4 regions of the Sphingomonas sp. KRR8 genome follow, and region 3 is predicted to be linked to each of the others. Evidence: predicted binding sites of a transcription regulator. Region 3 holds the regulator's gene; each other region holds the start of a gene.
The links. Region 3 encodes LexA, which represses DNA repair genes until DNA is damaged. Its sites were predicted from a motif close to GTTCCNCNCTTGTTCT; they were not measured.
Positions count from the first base shown of each region.

Region 1: M8312_RS12400 (Panacea domain-containing protein) is a predicted target of LexA. The motif match lies at 2,062-2,077, and genes of this name have one in related genera.
Region 2: M8312_RS11650 (ribonucleoside-diphosphate reductase subunit alpha) is a predicted target of LexA. The motif match lies at 4,246-4,261, and genes of this name have one in related genera.
Region 4: uvrA (excinuclease ABC subunit UvrA) is a predicted target of LexA. The motif match lies at 3,132-3,147, and genes of this name have one in related genera.

Region 1 covers NZ_CP097462.1:2,453,739-2,459,776, forward strand. Annotated here, with positions in the region: gene M8312_RS12385 (S-(hydroxymethyl)glutathione dehydrogenase/class III alcohol dehydrogenase) at 1-95, opposite strand, end outside; gene M8312_RS12390 (SDR family NAD(P)-dependent oxidoreductase) at 179-937, shown strand; gene M8312_RS12395 (hypothetical protein) at 1,198-1,362, opposite strand; gene M8312_RS12400 (Panacea domain-containing protein) at 1,550-2,029, opposite strand; gene M8312_RS12405 (acetyl-CoA carboxylase biotin carboxylase subunit) at 2,165-4,165, opposite strand; gene M8312_RS12410 (lysozyme inhibitor LprI family protein) at 4,165-4,590, opposite strand; gene scpA (methylmalonyl-CoA mutase) at 4,587-6,038, opposite strand, start outside.
Region 2 covers NZ_CP097462.1:2,300,440-2,306,477, forward strand. Annotated here, with positions in the region: gene M8312_RS11635 (serine hydrolase domain-containing protein) at 1-743, shown strand, start outside; gene M8312_RS11640 (PAS domain-containing HWE histidine kinase family protein) at 740-2,644, opposite strand; gene M8312_RS11645 (acyltransferase family protein) at 2,828-3,961, shown strand; gene M8312_RS11650 (ribonucleoside-diphosphate reductase subunit alpha) at 4,305-6,038, shown strand, end outside.
Region 3 covers NZ_CP097462.1:1,157,060-1,163,097, forward strand. Annotated here, with positions in the region: gene M8312_RS05810 (peptidyl-prolyl cis-trans isomerase) at 1-1,248, shown strand, start outside; gene M8312_RS05815 (anthranilate synthase component II) at 1,253-1,831, shown strand; gene lexA (transcriptional repressor LexA) at 1,889-2,554, shown strand; gene M8312_RS05825 (VOC family protein) at 2,559-2,903, shown strand; gene M8312_RS05830 (AAA family ATPase) at 2,940-3,782, opposite strand; gene M8312_RS05835 (DUF6975 family protein) at 3,813-4,511, opposite strand; gene M8312_RS05840 (MFS transporter) at 4,707-6,038, shown strand, end outside.
Region 4 covers NZ_CP097462.1:1,313,680-1,319,717, reverse strand. Annotated here, with positions in the region: gene M8312_RS06605 (class I SAM-dependent methyltransferase) at 1-22, shown strand, start outside; gene uvrA (excinuclease ABC subunit UvrA) at 26-3,085, opposite strand; gene M8312_RS06595 (DUF4214 domain-containing protein) at 3,376-6,038, shown strand, end outside.

The sequences.
Region 1 (6,038 bases), 1.3 Mb from region 3:
ACCAGGACTTCGCCTGCCCTCGGTTCTTCGAGATCGACTTCCACGATCTCCAGCGGGCGCTTGGCTTCAAAGGCAACGGCGGCACGGGTCTTCATGGGGCGGCTCTCCTCGGGCGCCTGTTGCCACGCCGAGGTGCTTCGGCCAAGCCTGCGAAGGGCAGGATGGAGCGGAGGAAGTGATGAGCTGGGCAGCTGGCAAGCACGTGCTGATCACCGGCGGCGGAACGGGTATCGGCGCTGCCACGGCGCGAGGGCTTGCCGCCAAGGGCGCGCGCCTGTCGCTGCTTGGCCGCCGGTCGGAGCCGCTCGATGCGGTCGCGAGCGAGACAGGTGGACGCGCTTTCGTCTGCGACGTGACCGACCCGGAAGCCCAAGAGGGCGCCTTTTCCGCCGCGCGTCAGGCACATGGCCCATTGGACTTCGTCATCCTGAACGCCGGGATCGGGGATAGCCGACCTTTCCTGCGCACGAAGCGTGAGCAGTGGGAACGGATCATCGCTACAAACCTCACGGCCCTGTTCGACGGAGCGCAACTCGCGCTTCCTGACCTGCAGGAGCAAGGCAAGCGGCTGATCATCATCGCGTCGGCGGCCGGGCTAAAGGGCGCTGCGATGGCGGCACCCTATGTCGCGTCCAAGCACGGCGCGGTCGGGCTGGCCAAGAGCCTCGCGCTTGAGTTCGCCCGTACCGGCCTGACCGTCAACGCTATTTGCCCAAGTTTCGTCGATACGCCGATGGTCGATGAAAGCGCCGCGCGGATCGCCGGCGCGACGGGGAAGAGCGTGGACGAGGCGCGCGCATGGTTAGCCAAAACGAACGCCAACGGCCGGCTGATCCGGGCGGACGAAGTTGCGCGCGCGATCCTCAACCTGTGTCACCCTGACTCTGGCGGCGTGAACGGAGCCTGCGTAACGATTGACGGTGGCACCGCTGCCTAAGCGGCCGCGCGGAGTCAGGCAGGCAAGCGCCGGGTTTAAGCCTTTCCTAAGTTTCCCGTGCTTTTCTGCCCGTCATGGAACGATTATTCCTATCCGGGCCTCGTGCACTCTTCGGCCGCCGAAGCGCTGACCCGCCCCCTGTGGACGAGGTTCTGGCCACCTTGTCGGATTCCAAGCCCGCTCCCAAGCGCAAGCGCGCGCCGCGTAAGCCACGGCCAAAATCCACGGCCGGAGCGGAGTAGAACGACGCTCTTGCCGGATCACGGCTCACGGGAACGCCTTTCCGCCTCGGCCCAAGCGACGCTGGTCGATCCAAATTGCTTCAAGGCCGCGGCAACCAGACCCATCAGCGCAACAAGGACCATCGGCGGCGGGCCTCGGTTGGGTACCACGACCGAGACAATCAGCAAGCCGAGCAGCATCATCAGCATGCCGTCGGTCCGACTTGCCAGCCACGCAAGCGGCCGCTTCGGCACGGCCAGCCTGTCTGATTTGCAGGCTGACTCAAGCGCGCCCTCGCGAGCCGAGGAAAGGTAGGCCTGCCTCTCAAGCTCCGCATTGTCGGCGTCCGGTTCACTTCGGCTCGAACGGGAGGCCCAGTCGCGCGAGGTCTCAGCAAGCGAGCTTGCGCCCGGAAGCGCGGGCCAAGTCACAGAATTGGTCCGCGACAAGCCGATGAGGGATGTCGCGTCCTTCGCCCACACCATCGGCATAGATGGACATCCACGGAGTTCCGGCACCTTGCGTCAGAATGGCGAGTTGCGGCGCTTGTAACATGCCGAAGTCTCGCCACGTCATCACGATTAGGTCCATTTCGAACGCTTCAAGGTCGGCAGTGGACTCCGCATTGAAGTTGTCGAGGGTGACGGCACTTGTCCCCAAGATCTTTAGTGCTCTAGCAAGACGGGCGTAGACGGGTCCGAACTTCCAGGCCTCTGGTCGATCGCCCGTTAGAGGCTGCCCCGTAGCGGCCAAGCACCAGCCGTGCGCAATATAAACGAGCTTCTGGAGCTGCATCTGGTCGAGGCGGCTTTCGCCTGCTTCGGCGAGCCTCACGAACTCCTTTGCGATTTCTTCCGACCAACCAGGCATCGTCCGGCTCCCTCCCGCAATCGTAGCAGCAAGGAACAAAACGAAAACGCAACATCGGTCCGTAGTGGACTGGTCGCGCTAAAGGGCGTCAGCCTACAAGAGCAAGCGACGACGGTCAGGCGGTCGCCGCATTGCCTATTCGAATTCGACGATGACCTGATCGACAGCCAGACTCTCGCCAGCTCCGGCCGGGGTCGACTTCACCGTCGCGCTTTTCTCGGCACGGAGAATGTTCTCCATTTTCATCGCCTCGACCACCGCGACCGGCTGGCCAGCCTCGACCTTGTCACCCGCCTTCACGTCAAGCCGCGTCAGCAGCCCGGGCATGGGAGCCAGCAGGAACTTGGACAGATCCGGCGGCACCTTTTCGATCATGTGTCGCGCGAGCTCGGCGACCAGCGGCGTCATGACCGTAACCCGGTGCGTGGCACCGCGCGTCGTCATCTTCCAGGAGCGACCGTCCTTGGCGACCAGCACGATACGGGTGCGGTGGCCGATGCGAGCCATCACCTTGCGCTGGCCCGGGCGATAATCGGCGTCGAAGGTCAGCGGATCGCCGCCATCGACGATCACCCGGTCGAGTTCGAAGTGAACTCGATGCTCGGCTCCGCCGTCCAGGCGGACAATATGGTCGTCGTTGATACCGACGGTATGGCCAAGCTGTTGGTCGATCAGCACGCTGCGACGTTCGTGAGCTGCGGCGATGAAGGCCGCGACAGCGCTCAGGTCGGCGGTCAGCTTCTCGTCGAGCGGAGCGCCCTGGAAGCCGTCGGGATACTCCTCGGCGATAAAGCCGGTGGTGATGTCGCCGGAACGGTAGCGCGGGTGCTGCATCAGGGCGGACAGGAAATCGACGTTATGGCCGATGCCCTGGATGTCGAACGCGTCCAGCGCCTCCACCTGCGCGTCGATTGCCTGCTGGCGGGTGGGGGCCCAGGTGATCAACTTCGCGATCATCGGGTCGTAAAACATCGACACTTCGCCGCCTTCGAACACGCCGTCGTCGACGCGTACGACATGATCGTCGGAGCGGGTTGGCGTGCTCGGCCGGTAGCGGACCAGCCGTCCGGTGCTCGGCAGGAAGCCGCGGTAGGGGTCTTCGGCGTAAACGCGGTTCTCGACCGCCCAGCCGTTCAGCTTGATGTCGTCCTGAGCGAAGGCGAGTTTCTCGCCGGCGGCGACACGGATCATCTGCTCGACGAGGTCGAGACCGGTCACCTCCTCCGTCACCGGATGCTCGACCTGCAGCCGGGTGTTCATCTCGAGGAAGTAGAAGCTCTTGCCTGTCGGGTCGGCGCCCGAGACGATCAACTCCACGGTGCCGGCGGAATAGTAGCCGACCGCGCGAGCGAGTGCGACGGCCTGCTCGCCCATGGCCTTGCGCATCTCGGGCGTGACGAAAGGCGAGGGCGCTTCCTCAACCACCTTCTGGTGGCGGCGCTGGATCGAGCATTCCCGCTCGCCCAGGTAGAGGATGTTGCCATGCTGGTCGCCCAGCACCTGGATCTCGATGTGGCGCGGGCTCTCGATGAACTTCTCGATGAACACGCGGTCGTCGCCGAAGCTGGCGAGGCCTTCGCGCTTGGTCGCCTCGAAGCCCTCGCGCACGTCCTGTTCGGACCAGGCGAGGCGCATCCCCTTGCCGCCGCCGCCGGCCGACGCTTTCATCATCACGGGAAAGCCGATGTCGGACGCGATTTTTACCGCCTCGTCGGTGGTGGCGATATCGCCAAGATAGCCCGGGACGACGTTGACGCCGGCCTGCTTGGCGAGCTTCTTGGATTCGATCTTGTCGCCCATCGCCGCGATCGCGTTCGGCGGCGGACCGATGAAGGCGATGCCGGCGTCGGCGAGCGCCTGGGCGAAGCTCGTCCGTTCCGACAGGAAGCCATAGCCCGGATGCACCGCCTCGGCGCCGGTCGCCTTGCAGGCCTCGATGATCAGCTCGGCCTTGAGGTAGCTCTCGCTCGCCGGTGCCGGCCCAAGCCGCACGCTCTCATCCGCCATCCGCACATGCGGCGACCGCGAATCGGCATCGGAATAAACGGCCACGGTCTTGATGCCCATGCGCTTGGCGGTGCGGATCACCCGGCACGCGATTTCGCCGCGGTTGGCGATAAGGATTTTGGAAAACATCAGTGGTCGAGGTCTTTCAACTGTTGTCCAAGTTCTTTCGACCGCACTTTCGTGATGTCGGTCAGGCACGAATTTGAGACGAGGGCAGCGATGCTGCCACCCTCATACCAACCCTCCCAAAATTGGCATTGCTTGTCGCGATACGTTAGCCAAGCCTTCTGGCCGGCAAGCATGGTCGTGTAACCTTTGCGCGAACTCGACAGCCGGCGCTTGATGCCATCCCAAGCTTGATTGAGCTCAATATCGGCACGCAGATATTCGCGGAATGAGCAGACGTTCAGGTCGAATTGCGTGTTCTGCTTTGCGCAATTCGCATCCGGCTCCGACGCAATCGACTCTGCGAGACGGCACCGATCGATCAGGATAGCAGCGCCTTTAGTGCCGCAGTCCGCCAACGCAGCAGCGGCAAGTAGAACGGCAATCACTCCGCCGCCTCGTCGAGCGGCGGCTTGTTGTGGCCGAGGAGGCGCAGAACCTCGTCGGCGGCGTCGGCGAGGTTGGTGCCGGGCCCGAAGATCGCCTGCACGCCCGCGGCCCGCAGCGCGGCATAGTCCTGCGCGGGGATAACGCCGCCGGCGACAACCTTGATGTCGGCGCGGCCCATGTCCTTCAGCGCGTCGATCAGCTCGGGAATGAGCGTCTTGTGACCGGCGGCAAGGCTGGAGGCGCCGACCACGTCGACGTCGCTGGTGACCGCCAGCTCGGCCGCTTCGCGCGGGGTCTGGAACAGTGGGCCGGCGACGATCTCGAAGCCCAAGTCACCAAAGGCCGAGCTGACCAAATTGGCGCCCCGGTCGTGGCCGTCCTGACCCATCTTGGCGACCAGCATTCGCGGCTTGCGGCCGAGGCGCTGGGTGACGGTGACGGTGCCCTGCTTGGCCTCTTCCCACCGCTGGTCCGCGCGCTTTCCATAGATGCCGCTGACGGGTGTGGGCTTGGTGGAATAGCGGCCGAAGGCGCGCTCCAACGCATCGGAGATTTCGCCCAGCGTTGCGCGGGCACGGGCCGCTTCAACGGCAAGCGTCAGGAGGTTGGTGTTGGCGCGGGCGGCTTGCTCCAGGGCCTCAAGAGCAGCCCGCACCGTCGCCTCATCGCGGTTTGCGCGCAGCTTGGTCAGGCGCTCGATCTGCCCAGCCCGGACCTTGGCGTTGTCGACCTCGAGAATGTCGAGCTCCGCCTCCTGCTCCAGCCGGTAGCGGTTGACACCGACGATGACTGTTTCGCCGGTGTCGACCTTGGCCTGGCGCTCGGCGGCGGCCTCTTCAATCCTGCGCTTCGGCAGCCCCTCGGCAACGGCCGTGGTCATGCCGCCATGCGCTTCGACTTCCTGGATCAACGCCCAGGCCCTGTCTTCGAGTTCGCGGGTCAGCGCCTCGACATACCAGCTGCCGCCGAGCGGATCGGCCACGGCGGTGACACCGCTCTCCTCGGCGAGGATCAGCTGGGTGTTGCGGGCGATGCGGGCCGAGAAGTCGGTCGGAAGTGCGATCGCCTCGTCGAAGCTGTTGGTGTGCAGCGACTGGGTGCCGCCAAGCACTGCCGCCAGCGCCTCGATCGTGGTGCGGACGATGTTGTTGTAGGGGTCCTGCTCGGTGAGGCTCACGCCGCTGGTCTGGCAGTGGGTGCGCAGCAGCTTCGACTTCTCCGATTTGGCGCCGAGGTCGGTCATGATCCGCGCCCACAAGGTGCGCGCCGCGCGCATCTTGGCGACCTCCATGAAGAGGTTCATGCCGATGCCCCAGAAGAAGCTGAGGCGCGGAGCGAAGGCGTCCACGTCGAGCCCGCTTTTCACCGCTGCGCGGACATATTCCATGCCGTCAGCCAGCGTGTAGGCCATCTCCTGCACCGCCGTCGCTCCGGCTTCGTGCATGTG
Region 2 (6,038 bases), 1.1 Mb from region 3:
CTGGAACGGGGTACTTCACTTATTCGAACCTCAACTTCGTGGTCGTCGGCAGCCTGGTCGAGCGAGTGACGGGGGAGCGGTTCGATCGGTATATGCGTCGGGCGGTGCTTCAGCCGCTCAAGCTCGACGCCTGCTTCAACTGGCCGACCTGCCCGGACGCGGCGCTCGCCCGCGCCATCGTCCTCTCCCAGGACGGCAAGGTCATCCGCGATGACCTCCACGGCCACCAGCCCGACTGTCCGGTGTTCGTTCGGGCCGATGCACCTTGCGATCTCAACGCCTGGGTGCCGGGTGACAATGGAGCACTGTTCGCGCCGCAGGGCGGCTTGAGGATCTCGGCGAGTGGACTGGCCATCATCGGCCAGCTGCTGCTGGGGCAAGGGGCGGTCGGCGGTGTCCGCCTGCTTCGGCCGGAGACCGTCGCGCTGATGGTCACGCCTGCCTGGCGCTTCGACGGGAGCAATGGCGACACCGAGCAAGGCCTGTACTGCGCCTATGGGCTCGGCGTTCAACTGATCGGGACTCGCGGGCCGGGCTGCGACGATGATCTCGCCGGGCGGCCATTCGCCGGCCATGCCGGGGATGCCTACGGTGTCCGGTCCGGGCTGTGGATCGACCCCGCGCGCAGGACCGGGGTTGCTTACATTGCGACCGGCCTGCCCGAGCATCCGCCCAAGGGCAGGACATCATGGCCCGCACCCGAAGAACGGGCCTTCCGCCGCGCTCTGGCGCTCGGCCGCTAGGGCAGCGGCGCCTCGATCAGGCAGCGGACACCGCCGGGATCGTAGGTCAGGGTGACGGTTCCGCCGAGCTCGCGGGCCAGCGCCCGGCTCAGCATGCGGGTGCCGAAGCCCTGCCGCAGCGGCGCGGAGACGTTCGGGCCACCTTCCTCGCGCCACTCGAGCGAGAGGCGATCGCCCGTTCGCCGCCACGCGACCGACACGATCCCCGCATCGTTGTGAAGCGCGCCATATTTGCTGGCGTTGGTGGCGAGTTCGTGAAGCGCAAGCGCCAGGCTCACGGCTGTCTGCGGCGGGACGCGCACCGGCGGGCCGCTGATGCTGCAGCGCGATCCCAAGCAGAATGGGTGAAGCGCCTCGGCCACAAGGTCGTTGAGGCTGGCCGCTTCCCAATTCTCCCGGGTGAGGAGGTTATGCGCGGCGGCGAGTGCCTGGATCCGGCCTTCGAAAGCCTTGATCGAATCTTCGGGTCGCTGCTCCGGCCGGAAGGTCTGGTGGGACAGGCTCTGGACGATCGAGAGCGTGTTCTTGACCCGGTGATTGAGCTCCCCGACCAGCAGCCGCTGGTGGTTCTCCCACCGCTTCCGGGCGGTGATGTCGCGGGCGACCAGATGCACTCCGATCGGATTGCCTTTTTCGTCGGAGGCCAGGCCCGAACTCACCTCCAGGTAGAGGTCCTCGCCATGAGCGGTGCAGGCGAGCACCTCGTAGCGGGTGGTTCCGCCCTCGCGAATCTTCTTGGCCAGCATGGATTCGCTGATCTCGCGCGATTCTGGCGCCAGGAAGTCGCTGGTCTTGCGGCCGATCAGCTGGTCCTGGGTGAGGCCCAGCGCGGCCGCGGCCGCCGGGTTGGCGCTGGTGATGACCCGGTCCAGCCCCGAGGTCACGATGAGGTCGCTCGCCTGGTCGAAGATGCGGCGGTAGCGTTCCTCGCTGGCATGAGCCTCGGCCTCGGCGCGGGCGCGGGCGATTTCCGCCCAGGTGCGCTGCGCGACTTCTTCGACCAGCGTGATGTCGCCGGGCGACCATGCACGCGGTTCGCGCGTGTGGACATACAAAGCGGCGACCATGCGGCCACCGCGAACGAGCGATGACGTCAGCGAGGCGCCCACGTCGATCGCCTTGAACGCTTCCCGCACTCCCGGTTGGGCTGTTCGCGGGTCGGTGCCCATGTCCTCGATGACCTGCATCTCGCCGCGTTTCAGCTGCGCGTGCACCGCTGCTCCGTACATGCTGAGGTCGTGAATGCCGTGCTGCGGGTCGACGCCATCGACCCAATTGTCGAGCGTCGTGAAGTAGCGCTCGCTCGGGTCCGTTTCGCCATAGCCGACGCGATTGGCTCCCAACTGCTCACCCAGCATGCGCTGCGCCGTGCGCAGGATATCGCGTGGTTCGCTCAGTTCCCGCAGCGCGTCGCTGAAGCGCAGCAGGAAGTCCTGACGCTGCTCGAGCTGGACCCGCTCGGTTACCTCCAGCCCCTCGTTGAGAATGCCCAGCACCGACCCGTCGGGGCCCTTGATCGGAGTCAGGCTGTAATTCCACCAGGTCTCGCGCGGGCGGCCGCGCCGCTTCATCATCAGCAGCTGGTCGAGCGCGACCACTCCCTCGCCGGTCGCGCGCACCCCTTCGAACTGCGGCCCGACCACGTCCCAGATGTCGTCCCACACCTCGTGGCCCGGGCGGCCCAGCGCCCACGGGTGCCGCTCGGCCGGGATGTGCGCCCACGCGTCGTTATAGAGCAGCTTGAAGGTTGGGCCCCAGTAGAGCGCCATCGGCGCGCTCGACTGCAGCACAAGGCCGAGCATCGTCCGCAATTCGCTCGGCCACTGCTCGACCGGGCCGAGCGCGGTCCGCGACCAGTCGAGCGCGCGAATCCGCGCCGCCATCTCGCCGTCGCCTTGCATGAAATAGGGGACAGAAGAGGTCGCGTATTCTACCAACGTATGCTCAACCTTCACATCCGGCCGAGCCGGCAACACGCACCCCGGGCCCGACCGTAGCGCGGATGATTTTCTTGGCAAGCGAGCCAAGGCGAGCGTGGGGCTTCGCCATTGGCGCCGGCGCGGGCTTGGCCTAGCTGATGACCCATGAAGCGTGACTATCCCGGGCTTGACCTCATCCGCCTGGGCGCGGCCCTGCTGGTCGCATTCTATCACCTCTGCTTCTGGTGGTGGCTGCCAGCGCACGATGTGGGTGCCGCGCTTGATCCAGCGGCAGGCATTACAGGCAAGTTCGTTGGCTCGGGGTGGATTGGCGTCCAGATATTCTTCGTCCTGTCTGGCTTCGTAATCGCCTTTACCGCCGATGGCCGGTCCCCTGGCCAATTCCTCCAGAATCGCGCGCTGCGACTTTATCCGACGGCATGGATCTGTGCGACGCTTACCCTGCTGATCGCCGGCGGGACCGCTACCGCTTATGGGCGGGCGCTTCTGCTCGCTCCAACTGGCCCATGGATCAGTGGCGCCTACTGGACGCTGCCAATCGAAATCTCCTTCTACCTCCTCGTCAGTTGCGCCCTGGCACTGCGAATCGACCTCACCCGGCTGCTGGCGGTCATTGCGCTGCTCGGCTCCGGCTATTGGCTCGCCCGCACACTGGATTTCCTGCTTGGCAAGCCTTGGCGCCCTTTCTTCGAGGCAGTGGAGGGGTCGAGTTGGGGCAATCTCACCCTGCTTACCTACGGCTGCTATTTCGCGATTGGCATGATCCTGTGGGCCTTTGCAGCGGACAGGTCGGTCCGCTCGCACCTGCCCTTGCTGGCGCTGAGCCTGCTTGCCGCGCTCCTGCAGATCGTTAGCAATTCTCGCTCCGTCGATCTCAAAAACGGCACTCAGGTAGGGGTTGTCATGCCCCTGCTCATCTTCGGCGCGGCGTTTATCGGCATCGTGCTGGCCATCGTCGGCAACGGCCGGATTGAGGCGCTGCTCGGCGAACGGCGGCACCTTGTTCGTACGGCGGGACTGATGACCTATCCGCTGTACCTCGTGCACAGCGAAGTTGGTCGTGACGTGGCTCTGGCTCTGGCTCCGGCTGTCGGAAGCCCCTTGGCACCGTTGTTGGCCTTGGTGGCGGTCACGATTCTCGCCCGCCTTGTCTTGTTCATCGAGCCCTGGGCCAAGGCACCGCTGCGCCGTTTGCTCGAGCGTCTCACCGGCAAGTCCGCGCCTCATGCTGCCAGTCCGACCAGCCGTGCGACCGCCAGCGGGCAGGCTGCGGACTAAGCATTCGTCCCGGAGCCGGACACTGCGTCCCTGCCGCCACATGATCCACCGCAAAATTTCGTTAACCACCGCAAATCCGCTTGCGCCCGAACCCGGATGCAAGCACAACATCTGGTAGCGACGCCGCGGGGGCACCTACACGAGGTTGTGATTGGTGCTGGGGATAACTATATCTCCAGCGAGGACAACTGCGCCCTGTGGAAAGCGGGGATAGGTCCTGGCCAACCCTGCTTTCAGCCCTCCGGCGCGCTTGGAATCGAGCCGGGCCTTTGGCATGTCTCGATGGAACAGAACAGGAACACGCGAGTCGTTGTGAGGCTCGCGCGCTTGGAGGACGAAGGCGATGGATTTCTCGACCGGCAGCAACGTCAGCACCGATGATGTCACCGCCAGCGCGGCCGCGGGCTCGAGCCATTCGATCGCCGAACGGCGCTTCCCCGTCACCACCGATTCGAGTCGCGACGCGCTGCTGACCGAATTCGGCAAGGAAACGCTGAAGGACCGCTATCTGCTGCCCGGCGAGTCCTACCAGGACCTGTTCGCCCGCGTTGCCGCGGCCTACGCCGACGACGCAGCCCATGCGCAGCGCATCTACGACTACATCTCCAAGCTGTGGTTCATGCCGGCCACCCCGGTCCTGTCCAACGGCGGCACCGGCCGTGGTCTGCCGATCAGCTGTTATCTCAACTCGGTCAGCGACAGCCTCGAAGGCATCGTCAACACCTGGAACGAGAATGTCTGGCTCGCCTCCAAGGGCGGCGGCATCGGCACCTATTGGGGCAGTGTGCGCGGCATCGGCGAGCCGGTTGGCCTGAATGGGAAGACCAGCGGCATCATCCCGTTCGTGCGGGTGATGGATTCGCTGACCCTCGCCATCAGCCAGGGCTCGCTGCGGCGCGGCTCGGCTGCCTGCTACCTCGACGTTTCCCACCCGGAGATCGAGGAGTTCCTGGAGATCCGCAAGCCGAGCGGCGACTTCAACCGCAAGGCGCTGAACCTCCATCACGGCGTGCTGATCACCGACGAGTTCATGGAGGCCGTCCGCGACGGGTCCGAATTCACGCTGCGCAGCCCCAAGGACCAGTCGGCCCGCGCCACGGTGGACGCCCGCTCGCTGTTCCAGAAGCTGGTCGAAACCCGGCTTGCGACCGGCGAGCCCTACATCATCTTCATCGACGCGGTGAACCGGGCCATGCCCAAGCACCACCGCGACCTGGGGCTCAAGGTCACCACGTCCAACCTCTGCTCGGAAATCACGCTTCCGACCGGCCGTGACCACCTCGGCGCCGACCGCACGGCCGTCTGCTGCCTGTCGTCGATGAACCTCGAGACCTGGGACGAGTGGAAGGGCGAGAAGAGCTTCGTCGAGGACGTGATGCGCTTCCTCGACAACGTGCTCAGCGACTATATCGCCCGCGCGCCGGACGAGATGGCCCGCGCCAAGTATAGCGCGGAACGGGAGCGGTCGGTCGGGCTTGGGGTGATGGGCTTCCACTCCTTCCTGCAGGCGCGCAATCTGCCGTTCGAAGGGGCGATGGCGAAGAGCTGGAACCTCAAGATCTTCAAGCACATCCGCGCGCAGGTCGACGAGGCCTCGATGATGCTGGCGCAAGAGCGCGGGCCGTGCCCGGACGCCGCCGACATGGGCGTGATGGAGCGGTTCAGCTGCAAGATGGCGATCGCGCCGACCGCGTCGATCAGCATCATCTGCGGCGGCACCTCGGCCTGCATCGAGCCGATCCCGGCCAACGTCTACACCCACAAGACGCTGTCGGGCAGCTTCTCGATCCGCAATCCGTATCTGGAGCGGCTCCTGACCGAGAAGGCCAAGAACTCCGACGCGGTGTGGAACTCGATCCTCGAGCGTGGCGGCTCGGTCCAGCACCTCGACTTCCTCAGCGAGGAGGAAAAGGACACCTTCAAGACCAGCTTCGAGATCGACCAGCGCTGGCTGCTCGAACTCGCCGCCGACCGCACGCCCTACATCGACCAGGCCACCAGCCTGAACCTGTTCATCCCGGCCGACGTCGACAAGTGGGACCTGATGATGCTCCACTTCCGCGCGTGGGAGCTGGGC
Region 3 (6,038 bases):
CAGCGCGTGCTGCGCATCGCCCGCATCAGCCCGGAGACGGTCGCCGGCGTGCAGCCCACCGACCAGGAAATCGCCGCTTACTATCAGCAGAATGCCGCGACCTATGCGGGCGGTGAGAGCCGGGTGCTGAGCCGCGCCTCGATCGCCGACCAGAACCAGGCGAACCAGGTGGCCGCTCGAGCCAAGGCGGGTGGCACCTTTGCCGCCGCTGCCCAGCCGGCCGGCTTTTCCGCCGCCGACGTCAGCCTGGGGCCGCAGAGCCGGGCGGACCTGACTACGCTGGCCGGACCCCAGGTCGCCGCGGCCGTCTTCGCCGCGCCCGCCGGTGCGGTGGTCGGCCCGATCAAGTCGAGCACCGGCTACGATGTGATCAAGGTGGAACGGATCGACCGCAAGCCGGGCAAGAGCCTGGCCGAGGCGCGGCCCGAGATCATCGCCAAGCTCGCCGTCGACAAGCGCAAGAGCGCGCTGACCGACCTGGTCGCCAAGGTCGAGGACGGGATCAGCGAGAACCGCACCTTCGACGAGGTCGCCCAGGCCAACAAGCTGCCGGTCACCCAGACCCCGCCGCTGGTCGCCAATGGTCAATCGATGGCGCAGCCGACTTTCCAGCTTCCGCCCGAGTACAAGACCCAGCTGCTTAAGGACGCCTTCTCGATGCAGGCGGGCGACGATCCGCTGGTGGAGACGCTTGCCAATGATGCGGGCTATGCCGTCCTGGCACTTGGTCAGGTGACCCCGGCCACGCCGGCGCCGCTGGCGCAGATCCGGGATCGAGTGGCCGCTGATTTCCTCGCCAAGCGCGCCGAGGATGGTGCCAAGGCCGCCGCAACCGCGGTGCTCGCCAAGGTCACTCGCGGAATGCCGCTGGCCCAGGCGATCAAGGAGCAGGGTATCACTGGTGCGCCCGCTCCTGCCCCGCTCAAGGTGCGGCGGATCCAGCTCGCGCAGCTGCAGGGCCAAGTCCCGGCGCCGTTGCAGATGCTGTTCAGCCTGACCCCGGGCAAGAGCCGGATGGTCGCCGCCCCGCAGGGTCAGGGCTTCTTCATCGTCCAGCTCGCCAAGACGACGCCGGGCGATGCGCTTGGCCAGCCGGGGCTGATTACCCAGACGCAAAGCGACCTGAGCCGGCAGACGGGCGAAGAGATCGCCGTGCAGTTCCTCGACGCCGCGCAGAAGGAGCTTGGCGTCAGCCGCAACGAAGCCGCGATCGCCGAGGCCCGCAAGCGTCTGCTCGTCGGCGGCTGAGCCCATGCGCCGCGCCGTGCGGCTGCTGGTGGTCGATAATCACGACAGCTTCAGCTTCACGCTGGTCGACTATCTGCTGACCCTCGGCGGCGCCGTCGACGTGGTGCAGAGCGATGGCGTGAGCGTCGCCGACGCCATGCAGCGCACCGCCGATGGGATCCTGCTTTGCCCCGGACCTGGCCGGCCGGAGGATGCCGGCATCTCCGTTCCGCTAGCCCGCGCCTGCATCGATGCGCGGAGGCCGCTACTCGGGGTCTGCCTCGGGCTGCAGGCGATTGGCCTCGCCTGCGGAGCGGAGGTCATTCGGGTCGCGCCAGTGCACGGCAAGGCCGAGCCCGTCAGCCACGTCGGCACCGGTCTGTTCGAGGGGCTGCCGTCCCCACTCACCGTCACGCGCTACCACTCGCTTGCGCTCGGCACTCTGCCGGATGAGCTGGAAGCGACGGCGCATTCACCGGACGGCGTGATCCAGGCGGTCGCGCATCGGAACGCTCCAGCCCACGGAGTGCAATTCCACCCGGAGAGTGTCGCCAGCGAACATGGTCACGCCCTCCTCAGCCGCTTTCTGGACATATGCTGTTGACAAGCAAGGTCCTCGTTCCGTAAGCGTTCTCTGTCTGTTCACGATGGAGCCTCGGGCATGCTGACGGTCAAGCAGCGCGAACTATTGCAGTACATCCACGAACGGGTGAGCGAGACGGGTGTCTCGCCCTCGTTCGACGAGATGCGCGAAGCGCTCGAGCTCAAGAGCAAGTCGGGCGTTCACCGGCTCATCTCCGCACTTGAAGAACGGGCGTTCATCCGCCGGCTGCCCAATCGCGCCCGCGCCCTCGAGGTGCTGCGGATGCCCGACCAGCCCGGTGGGGCCAGTGCCGCGACAGAGGCGAAAGCGCCCGAGCTCAAGCCGGTCCGTATCCCGGCCAACGACACGATCGAGATTCCCCTGCACGGCCGGATCGCCGCCGGCACTCCGATCGAGGCGCTGCAAGGCACCGAGCAATTCGCTGTTCCCGCCGCCCTCCTCGGCCCGGGCGAGCATTATGCGCTGGAGGTCTCCGGCGACTCGATGGTCGACGAAGGCATTCTCGATGGCGACTTCGCACTCATCCGCAAGGTCGACCAAGCGCGCGAGGGAGAGATCGTCGTGGCGCTGATCGATGGCGAGGAAGCGACCCTCAAGACCTTCCGTCGCGAAGGCAAGATGGTCCGCCTTGATCCCGCGAACGGCGCCTATTCGCCGCAGCGCTATGAGGAGAATCGAGTGCGGATCCAGGGCCGCCTCGCCGGCCTGATCCGGCGTTACTGACGCCATGCAGGACGCCCGCATCGATTATGTTGAATTGCCGTCGGTGACGGCCCACGAACTGACGCGTGCCTTTTACACCAGAGCGTTCGGCTGGACCTTCACCGACTATGGTCCCGATTACAGCGCAACCGGAACCGGCACGACCGACGTCGGGTTGAACGGCCAGCCCGACGATGCACTCGCCAGCCCGCTTCCGGTTATCCGCGTCGACGACCTTGAGGCGGCGTTCCAGTCGGTGATCGATGCCAACGGCGTGATCGCCCGGCCGATCTTCGCCTTTCCGGGCGGCCGCCGCTTCCACTTCATCGATCCGGGCGGCAACGAACTCGCCGTCTGGAGCACGAAGTAGACGCCCGGCTCCTGCGCAAGGCAGGAGCAGCCGTCACTACCCCTTGCGGCGCGCCATGAACGCCAGCCGCTCGAACAGCATTACGTCCTGCTCGTTCTTGAGCAGCGCGCCGTGCAGCGGCGGAATCGCCTTGGTCGGGTCCCTGTCCTGCAGCACGTCGAGGGGCATGTCTTCGTGCAGCAGCAGCTTGAGCCAGTCGAGCAGCTCACTGGTCGAAGGCTTCTTCTTCAGCCCCGGCACGTCCCGGACGTCGTAGAAAATCTCCAGCGCTTTCCCGACCAGGATCTTCTGGATGCCGGGAAAGTGCACGTCGACGATCCGCTCCATCGTGGCCCGGTCGGGGAAGGAAATATAATGGAAGAAGCACCGCCGCAGAAAGGCGTCGGGCAGTTCCTTCTCGTTGTTCGAGGTGATGACCACGATCGGGCGCTCCGCCGCCTTCACGGTCTCGCCGGTCTCGTAGACGAAGAACTCCATCCGATCGAGTTCGGTCAGCAGGTCATTGGGAAACTCGATGTCGGCCTTGTCGATCTCGTCGATCAGCAGCACCGGCAGCTGCGGTGAGGTGAAGGCCTCCCACAATTTGCCGGGCCGGATGTAGTTCTTGATATCATGCACCCGCGGGTCGCCGAGCTGGCCGTCGCGCAGCCGGGCCACCGCGTCATATTCGTACAGGCCCTGCGCCGCCTTGGTGCTCGACTTGATGCTCCAGGTGATCAGCGGCGCACCCAGCGCCTTGGCGATCTCCTCCGCCAGCACGGTCTTGCCCGTCCCTGGCTCGCCCTTGACGAGCAGCGGGCGGCGCAAGGTGGCGGCAGCGTTGACGGCGACCTTGAGGTCGGGCGTGGCGACGTATTCAGAGGTACCTTCGAAGCGCATGACGCGCTTCCTAGGGCCAAGCAGGTCGGTTTAGAAGCCTTCGCGCGCGTCGGCGCGCGCTTCCAGCAGGTCGAAAAAGGCGCGGTGCTGGAGCAACAGCTGCTCGGCCCCGAACCGGATCGCACGATCGGTGCTGGCCGACGTCGACGCCGCTCCAATGACGTCGGCGATCGAAGTCTCGTCCGGCAAGGCGCCGGGCGGCACGTCGCAGCCGACGCGCCGTGCGGCCTGATCAAGCATGGAGCGGATCGCGCGCCAGTCGCTGACCAGCGCCGTCGCGGTGCCGAGCGCGCAGCCCTGCCGCTCCGACTGGGCCAGCGTCTCGAGGGCGTGACGCTGGGCAAGCATCGCCGCCTCTGTCTCGGCATGACCGGGGGTCGACGGGGCCGGGCCGACCAGGGCCGACAAACGCAGCAGGAACAGCCGCTCGCGCTCAAAGGCGTCGGCCGCGCCGCTCAGCCAGCTGCGGACCGGGCCGGCCGGCGCGCGCAGCAGGGCAAGGTCGATGGGGCTGGGCTGGCGCCCGTAGATGCTGGCGAGCAGGTGCACGCAATCGTCGAGATCACGCCCGGAGGGAACCCCGTGCGTGCCCAACAACTCGGCCGCGAACGGGTGACCGGCGCTGCCGGCCGCCGCAAGCCGGGCGGCATGCGCATTGGCCGGGGCGCTCGCTGGCGGGGTGATTGGCGCCCGGACCGCATCGCTTTTCAACACACTCATGGCCGCCATTCCCGTTCCTGAACCCCTCTTCACGCGCGTCTGGCACTAGATCAGAGGCGAGCCGTAAGGATCCGGCGTAAAGACGGCGTAACCACGCCGGTAACGACTCGTTCGCACAGGTTACGATCTGTGCCGCCACGGGACGGGGACCGGGCCAGTTGCCCTCCCCTTGCGCCCCGGAACGCCTTGCGACACCATCACCCAATGGAGCGCGTCCGTTCGTTGCAGGCACCCGCCGATCGCCGGCTGGGCCGCGGCGTCTTGCTTGCCTACGGGCTCGGCGCCGTCGCCTACGGGGTCAAGGACAGCGGCTTCGGCACCTTCCTGCTCTTATTCTACAATCAGGTTCTCGGGCTCCCGTCGGCGTCCGTCGGGCTGGTGATCATGGCGGCGCTGGTGCTCGATGCCTTCATCGACCCGATGGTCGGCATCCTCAGCGACCGCACGCGCTCGCGCTGGGGGCGGCGCCACCCCTGGATGTATGCGGCCGCGCTGCCGATCATGATCGGCTGGATGCTGCTCTGGTCCCCGCCCGCGGCGCTAGGCCAGGGCGGACTGCTCGTCTGGCTGTTCGTGGCCGCCATCGGGGTTCGCGCGGCGGTCAGCTGCTACGAAGTGCCGTCGGTTGCGCTCACGCCGGAGTTGAGCAGCGACTATGACGAGCGCACGCGGATCATGGCCTACCGTTATCTGTTCGGCTGGGCCGGCGGACTGTTGATGCTGGCCTCCGCCTACGTGCTTTTCCTGGCCCCGCGCCCAGGCTTCCCCAACGGACTGCTCTATCGGCCCGGATATCACGGCATGGCGCTGACCGGGGCGCTGGCGATGGGCGTTGCCATTCTCGTGAGCGCGCTTGCCACGCACCGCGAAATTCCGCGGCTGCTGCAGGCCGGCGCGGTCGCGCCGGGGGTAGGAGCCGCCTTCCAGGAGATGCTGAGCGCCGGACGCAATCGCGGCTTCATGATCCTGCTGCTGGGCGGGCTGTGTTCCTACACCAACCAGGGCCTCAACTACGCGCTGTCCAACTATTTCTACAGCTACGTCTGGCTGTTCAAGGGCGCCGAGTTCCTGTTCGTCGCCGTGGCCCTGTTCGCCGGCGTGCTGGTCGCCTTCACCATCGCCAAGCCTCTCAGTCTCCGCCTGGGCAAGGCCAGGGGCGCGGCGCTGATGGCGATTGCGGCCTACGCCGCGGCAGCCACGCCCTATCTGCTGCGGCTGATCGGCTGGTTTCCGGAGCCGGCGACCACCGCCAGCCTGGTCATGGTACTGGGGTCACTGATCCTCAGCACCGGGTGCGGCGTCAGCACCTTCATCCTCGGCAGCGCCATGCTGGCCGACGTCGTCGAGGACAGCGAAGCAACCACCGGCCGCCGCAACGAAGGGCTGTTCTTCGCCGGTGGCTTTTTCGTCCAGAAGTGCACTAGCGGCCTCGGCATCTTCCTTGCCGGAGTCCTCCTCGCCGCGGCCGGTTTCCCGAAGCAGGCGCACCCGGGCAGCGTGCCGGTGCCGGTCCTCGACCGTCTCACGCTCATCTAT
Region 4 (6,038 bases), 160 kb from region 3:
CTTCAGAAAGCACCGAAGCTGAGCTTTACTCCGCAGCCACCTCATGAGTAGCCTCTGCGACTTCACCCGTAACCTTCTTCCGCCGCACCTTCAACTTGGCTGCCGCTGATTTCTCCTCGTCAAACAACTCGCTATCTGCGCTCGCAAGAGCGCTCACCTGAACCGCACGCTCCAGCAGCGGCTTGAGATAGTGCCCCGTGAAGCTGCGCTCCTCCTGCACCACCTGCTCGGGCGTACCTTGCGCGACGATCTCGCCGCCGTTGACGCCGCCGTCGGGTCCTAAGTCGAGGATCCAGTCGGCGGTCTTGATGACGTCGAGGTTGTGCTCGATCACCACCACGGTGTTGCCCTGCTCGACCAGCGCGTGGAGGACTTCGAGGAGCTTGCGGACGTCCTCGAAATGGAGGCCGGTGGTGGGCTCGTCGAGGATGTAGAGGGTGCTGCCGGTGGCGCGGCGGCTGAGCTCCTTGGCGAGCTTGACCCGCTGCGCCTCGCCGCCGCTCAAGGTGGTCGCCTGCTGGCCGACCTTGACGTAGCCCAGGCCCACTTCCTGCAGCATCGCCATCTTGTCACGGATGCCGGGGACGGCCCTGAAGAACTCGACCGCGTCCTCGACCGTCATGTCGAGCACGTCGGCGATGCTCTTGCCCTTGAACTTCACCTCGAGCGTTTCGCGGTTGTAGCGCTGGCCGTGGCAGACGTCGCAGGTGACGTAGACGTCGGGGAGGAAGTGCATCTCGATCTTGAGGAGGCCGTCGCCGGTGCACGCCTCGCAGCGGCCGCCCTTGACGTTGAACGAGAAGCGCCCTGGCTTGTAGCCGCGCTCCTGGCTTTCGGGGAGGCCGGCGAACCAGTCGCGGATCTGGGTGAAGGCGCCGGTGTAGGTGGCCGGGTTGGAGCGCGGGGTGCGGCCGATCGGCGACTGGTCGATGTCGATGACCTTGTCGAGCTGGTCGAGGCCGGTGACCTTGTCGTGCTTGCCCGCGAGGATGCGGGCGCCGTTCAGGTGGCGCGCGGCGGCGGCGTAGAGGGTGTCGATGGTGAAGCTCGACTTGCCCGAGCCCGAGACCCCGGTCACGCAGGTGAAGGTGCCGAGGGGAATCGAGGCGGTGACGCCCTGCAGGTTGTTGGCCTGGGCGTTGTGGACGGTGAGCTTCTTGCCGTTGCCCTTGCGGCGCTTGGGCGGAAGCGGAATGGCGCGGCGGCCGGAGAGATAGTCGGCGGTGAGGCTGCCTTCAGTGGTCAGCAGGCCGGCGAGGTCGCCCGAATAGATGACGTCGCCGCCGCGCACGCCCGCGCCGGGGCCCATGTCGATGACATGGTCGGCGGTGCGGATGGCGTCCTCGTCATGCTCGACCACCAGCACGGTGTTGCCGAGGGATTTCAGGCGCTGGAGGGTCTCGAGCAGGCGGTCGTTGTCCTTCTGGTGAAGGCCGATCGAGGGCTCGTCGAGGACGTAGAGGACGCCGGACAGGCCGGAGCCGATCTGGGAGGCGAGGCGGATGCGCTGGCTCTCGCCGCCCGACAGGGTGCCGCTGGTCCGGTCGAGGTGGAGATAGTCGAGCCCGACATTGTGGAGGAAGCCGAGGCGCTCGTTGATCTCCTTGAGGATGGCGCGAGCGATTTCCTGCTGCTGCGGCGTGAGCTTCGGTTCGAGGCTGCCGAACCAGGCGTGGGCGTCGGCGACTGAGCGGCGGACGGCTTGGCTGATGTCCTCGCCGGCGATCTTGACGCTCAAGGCTTCGGGCTTGAGGCGGGCGCCGTGGCAGACTTCGCACGGGTGCGAGGCCTGGTAGCGGGACAGCTCCTCCTTCATCCAGGCGCTTTCGGTCTGGAGGAGGCGACGGTTCAAGTTGCCGATAACGCCTTCGAACGGCTTCTTGACCTCATAGCTCTTGCGGCCGTCGATGAACTTCAAGACGACGGGCTTGCCGCCGGTGCCGTGGAGGATGACGTGGCGGTGCTCGTCGGCGAGCTGCTCCCACGGGGTCTGCAGGTCGAAGCCGTAGGCGCGGGCGAGGGAGGCCAGCACCTGCATGTAATAAGGTGAGGGCGGCTGCGACTTGGCCCAGGGCACGACGGCGCCCTTGGCGAGGCTGAGGGCATGATTGGGGACGACCAGATCCTCGTCGAACTCCATCTTCTCACCCAGGCCGTCGCAGCCCGGGCAGGCGCCCTGGGGGGCGTTGAAGGAGAACAGGCGCGGCTCGATCTCGGCGATGGTGAAGCCGCTGACGGGGCAGGCGAACTTTTCCGAGAAGCAAATGCGGCCTGGAGGAGCGTTGCTGGCAAGCACGGCGCGGTCGGCAGCCTTGTGCAGCGCTTCGGCAACGCCGGTATTCTCGGTGCCCGCGGGCTCGGCCGGCGGGTCGGCGGGATCGAGGAAGGCGAGGCCTTCGGCGAGCTTGAGCGCGGTTTCGAAGCTGTCGGCGAGGCGGGTCTGAATGCCATCGCGCACGACGATGCGGTCGACCACTACCTCAAGATCATGCTTGTACTTCTTGTCGAGCGCGGGCGCGTCATCGATGTCGTAGAAGGTGCCGTCGATGCGGACGCGGGTGAAGCCGGCGCGCTGCCACTCGGCGAGCTCTTTCCGATACTCGCCCTTGCGCCCGCGCACGACGGGAGCGAGCAGGTAATGGCGGCTGCCTTCGGGCATGGCCATCACCCGGTCGACCATCTGGCTGACCTGCTGCGCCTCGATCGGCAGGCCGGTGGCGGGGGAGTAAGGAACGCCGACCCGCGCCCACAGCAGGCGCATATAGTCGTAGATCTCGGTCACGGTGGCGACCGTCGAGCGCGGGTTGCGCGAAGTCGTCTTCTGCTCGATCGAAATGGCGGGCGAGAGGCCGTCGATATGCTCGACGTCCGGCTTCTGCATCATCTCGAGGAACTGGCGCGCGTAGGCGGAGAGCGACTCGACGTAGCGCCGCTGCCCTTCGGCATAGATGGTGTCGAACGCGAGGCTCGACTTGCCCGAGCCCGACAGGCCGGTGATCACCGTCAACTGGTCGCGAGGGATGTCGACCGAGACGTTCTTGAGGTTGTGCTCCTTGGCGCCCCGAACGCTGATGTGGGTCAGCATACGGCAAGCCTATGCTTCAGGATATGAGTCAGCATGGAGTGAGTTTGTTCCGTTTTCGTTCTGGAGGCAAGCGCGGGCGCCAGGCGAGGAAACGAGATGGGGATCAGTCGCGGATTGGCAAGGCGGATCGATCCGAACGTCGCAGCGTCCGTTCCGAGGTGTCGCTCTGGGTTACTGTCTCGTCCTCGGTCAGACTTGGTTGATCCAAGATAAACAACTGGAGGTATTAAACTTGATGTCGATTTGAGTTTGGAACATGTTCCCCTCACGAACCGGGGGGAGAGTAACGCGTGCCTATATCAACTCAGCCGGATGGCGCCCTGCGCATTCTGGGAAGCAATGTCGTCTCTGACACGGCCTTCTCGCCAGATGGGACTTACCTTTATACTGCCAGCGGCAGTTCGATCACCGTCTACAGCACCGCAACCGGCAATTTCCTCGCTTCCTGGGGGCTCGGTGGACCCATCGGCGCCATCGATATCTCGGCCGACGGGCGCTACATCGTTGCGCTTGGCACAGCAGCGGTTTCGACGTCGGGAGACCAATGGTCACGCACCGCTGATTACAACGTCTACCGTCTCGATACGGTTACTGGCGCCACGGAAACCTTCGTCAATCACGCCACTGGCTACGATGGCGCCTTCTATGACGTGAGCTATCTTGCAAACGGCACGGTGCTCATGTCCCAGAACTTCCTGGGCTCGGGTTGGGAGCCGCTCACCACCCTTGATTTCAGCACCGGTGTCTTCACGCGGGGCACGGCCACTTACGCGCAAGACGGAACGCTGAACTCCACGCCGGACGACCGCTATGTGGCCTTCTCGCCGCACAACATCTCGGACGCGCCCGTTTACGTCTACACATCGGGGACCGGTGTGACGGCCAGCCATGGCCTGTATGCCGACGATGTTTCCGGTTTCAACAGCGGCGTTCAAGCAATTTCGCCCGACGGAAACCTTGTCTTCGAGGGCGTCGGACTGAACGTCTACAACCGAAGCCTCGTCCGCCAGGTCTCGCTCATCACGCTTTACCCCGAGATCGGCGGGGTTATCGGTGCTGCCTTCAGCAGCGATGGCACGAAGCTTTACCTGCTTCGGCCCGAGGGGACGATCCTGGCGCTGTCGACGGCGGACTGGAGCCTGAGCGGCAGCTACAGCACCAGCGTGACGCTGTCCTCCTACGGATACAGCGGGTACGGCAACGAATTGGCGACCTCGCCCGACGGCCATTACCTTTCGGTGATCGGGGCCTCCGGTGTGCAACTGGTGGATCTCACCAAGATCGTCTCGTCTCCGGGAACCTCGGGCGACGATGTCATCGCCGACGTCACCAGCCCGTTCGTCTACGGCTTCGCCGGGAACGACACGATTTCCGTGACCGGAGTCACGTCGTTCGTGCGGGCGGGATCGGGTAATGATCTCATCAACTTCACCTGGAATGGCGCCGGGTCGGGATATTATTATTCAACCTCACTCATCGACGGTGGGTCAGGTGATGACACGCTGAACCTCAGCGGCGCTCCCGGAGCGCAGATCCAGGTGGCAGCCGGTGGCTTCACCATCACCCTGGGCAGCGGCTATTACGGCAACGTCTATACTGTCACCGGTATCGAGCATCTGCAGCTCGGCAGCGCCAATGACACGGTCGCCTTTCCCTCAAGCGACATGTCGACCTTCGAATTGCGGGGCGGGGCGGGCAACGACACGTTGCAGGGCGGGCCCAACATGGTGCTTCGCGGCGACGAGGGTGACGACGTCTTCTCCATCACCAGCCGCACCGGTGCCGCGACCAGCGGCGTGATCGACGGCGGGGCTGGAAACGATACTCTCTACGCGGCCACCGGCTTCACCATCGACCTGGCCGCGCACACGGCACAGGGTGGTTCGGCGAGCTACATCGTCACCGGCATCGAGAATGTCGTGGTCACGACGGCTGGCAGCGCAAGCACGGTTTCCGGCGACGATAACGCCAACACGCTGAGCGTGAACGCTTATCGTGACGACGGAACGGTCGGAGTCATCTTCGACGGACGCGGCGGCAACGACGTGCTGAACGGCGGCGCCGGCAACGATCAACTGACGGGCGGCGCCGGCGATGACATCCTGCACGGCGGTGCCGGCGCGGACACCATGGTCGGGGGCACCGGCAACGACATCTACGACGTCGACAACGCCGGCGATATCGTCACCGAAGTTGCGGACCAGGGCATCGACGAGGTCCGGGCGACCATCGACTACACGCTGCCGTCCAACGTCGAAAATCTCAACATGTCGGGCGGAACGCAGGTCAACGGTACCGGTAACGCCCTCAACAACGTGATCACCGGCAACGCGCAAAACAACGTGCTCACCGGCGGTCTGGGCGACGATACCTATGTCGTCGACAATGTCGGCGACGTGATTCGGGAACTGGCCGGCGAAGGCAACGATACGATCCAGGCGTCGGTCAGCTATGCGTTGAGCGCCAACGTCGAGAATCTGGTGCTGACCGGCACCGCGAACATCAATGCGACCGGCAACACCGGCAACAACATGTTGACGGGAAATGCCGGCGCGAACGTGCTCGACGGCGGAACGGGCGCGGACTCCATGGCCGGCGGTCAAGGTAACGACACCTACGTCGTGGACAATGCCGGCGACGTGGTGGTGGAGCGGCCGGGCGAGGGTACCGACCTTGTTCAATCGTCGATCAGCTATCAGCTGACGGCCAATGTCGAGCAGCTGACGCTGACCGGCAGCCTTGCCGCTTATGGCACCGGCAACGAACTCGACAACGTCCTGATCGGCAATGCCCAGAACAACGTTCTCAGCGGACAGCAGGGCAACGATCGTCTGGAAGGCGGCGAGGGCAACGACACCCTGATCGGCGGCGCCGGGAGCGACACGCTGAACGGCGGCAGCGGGTTCGATACCGCCATCTACTCCGGGCTGTTCCGCTCCTATGCCGTGCAATA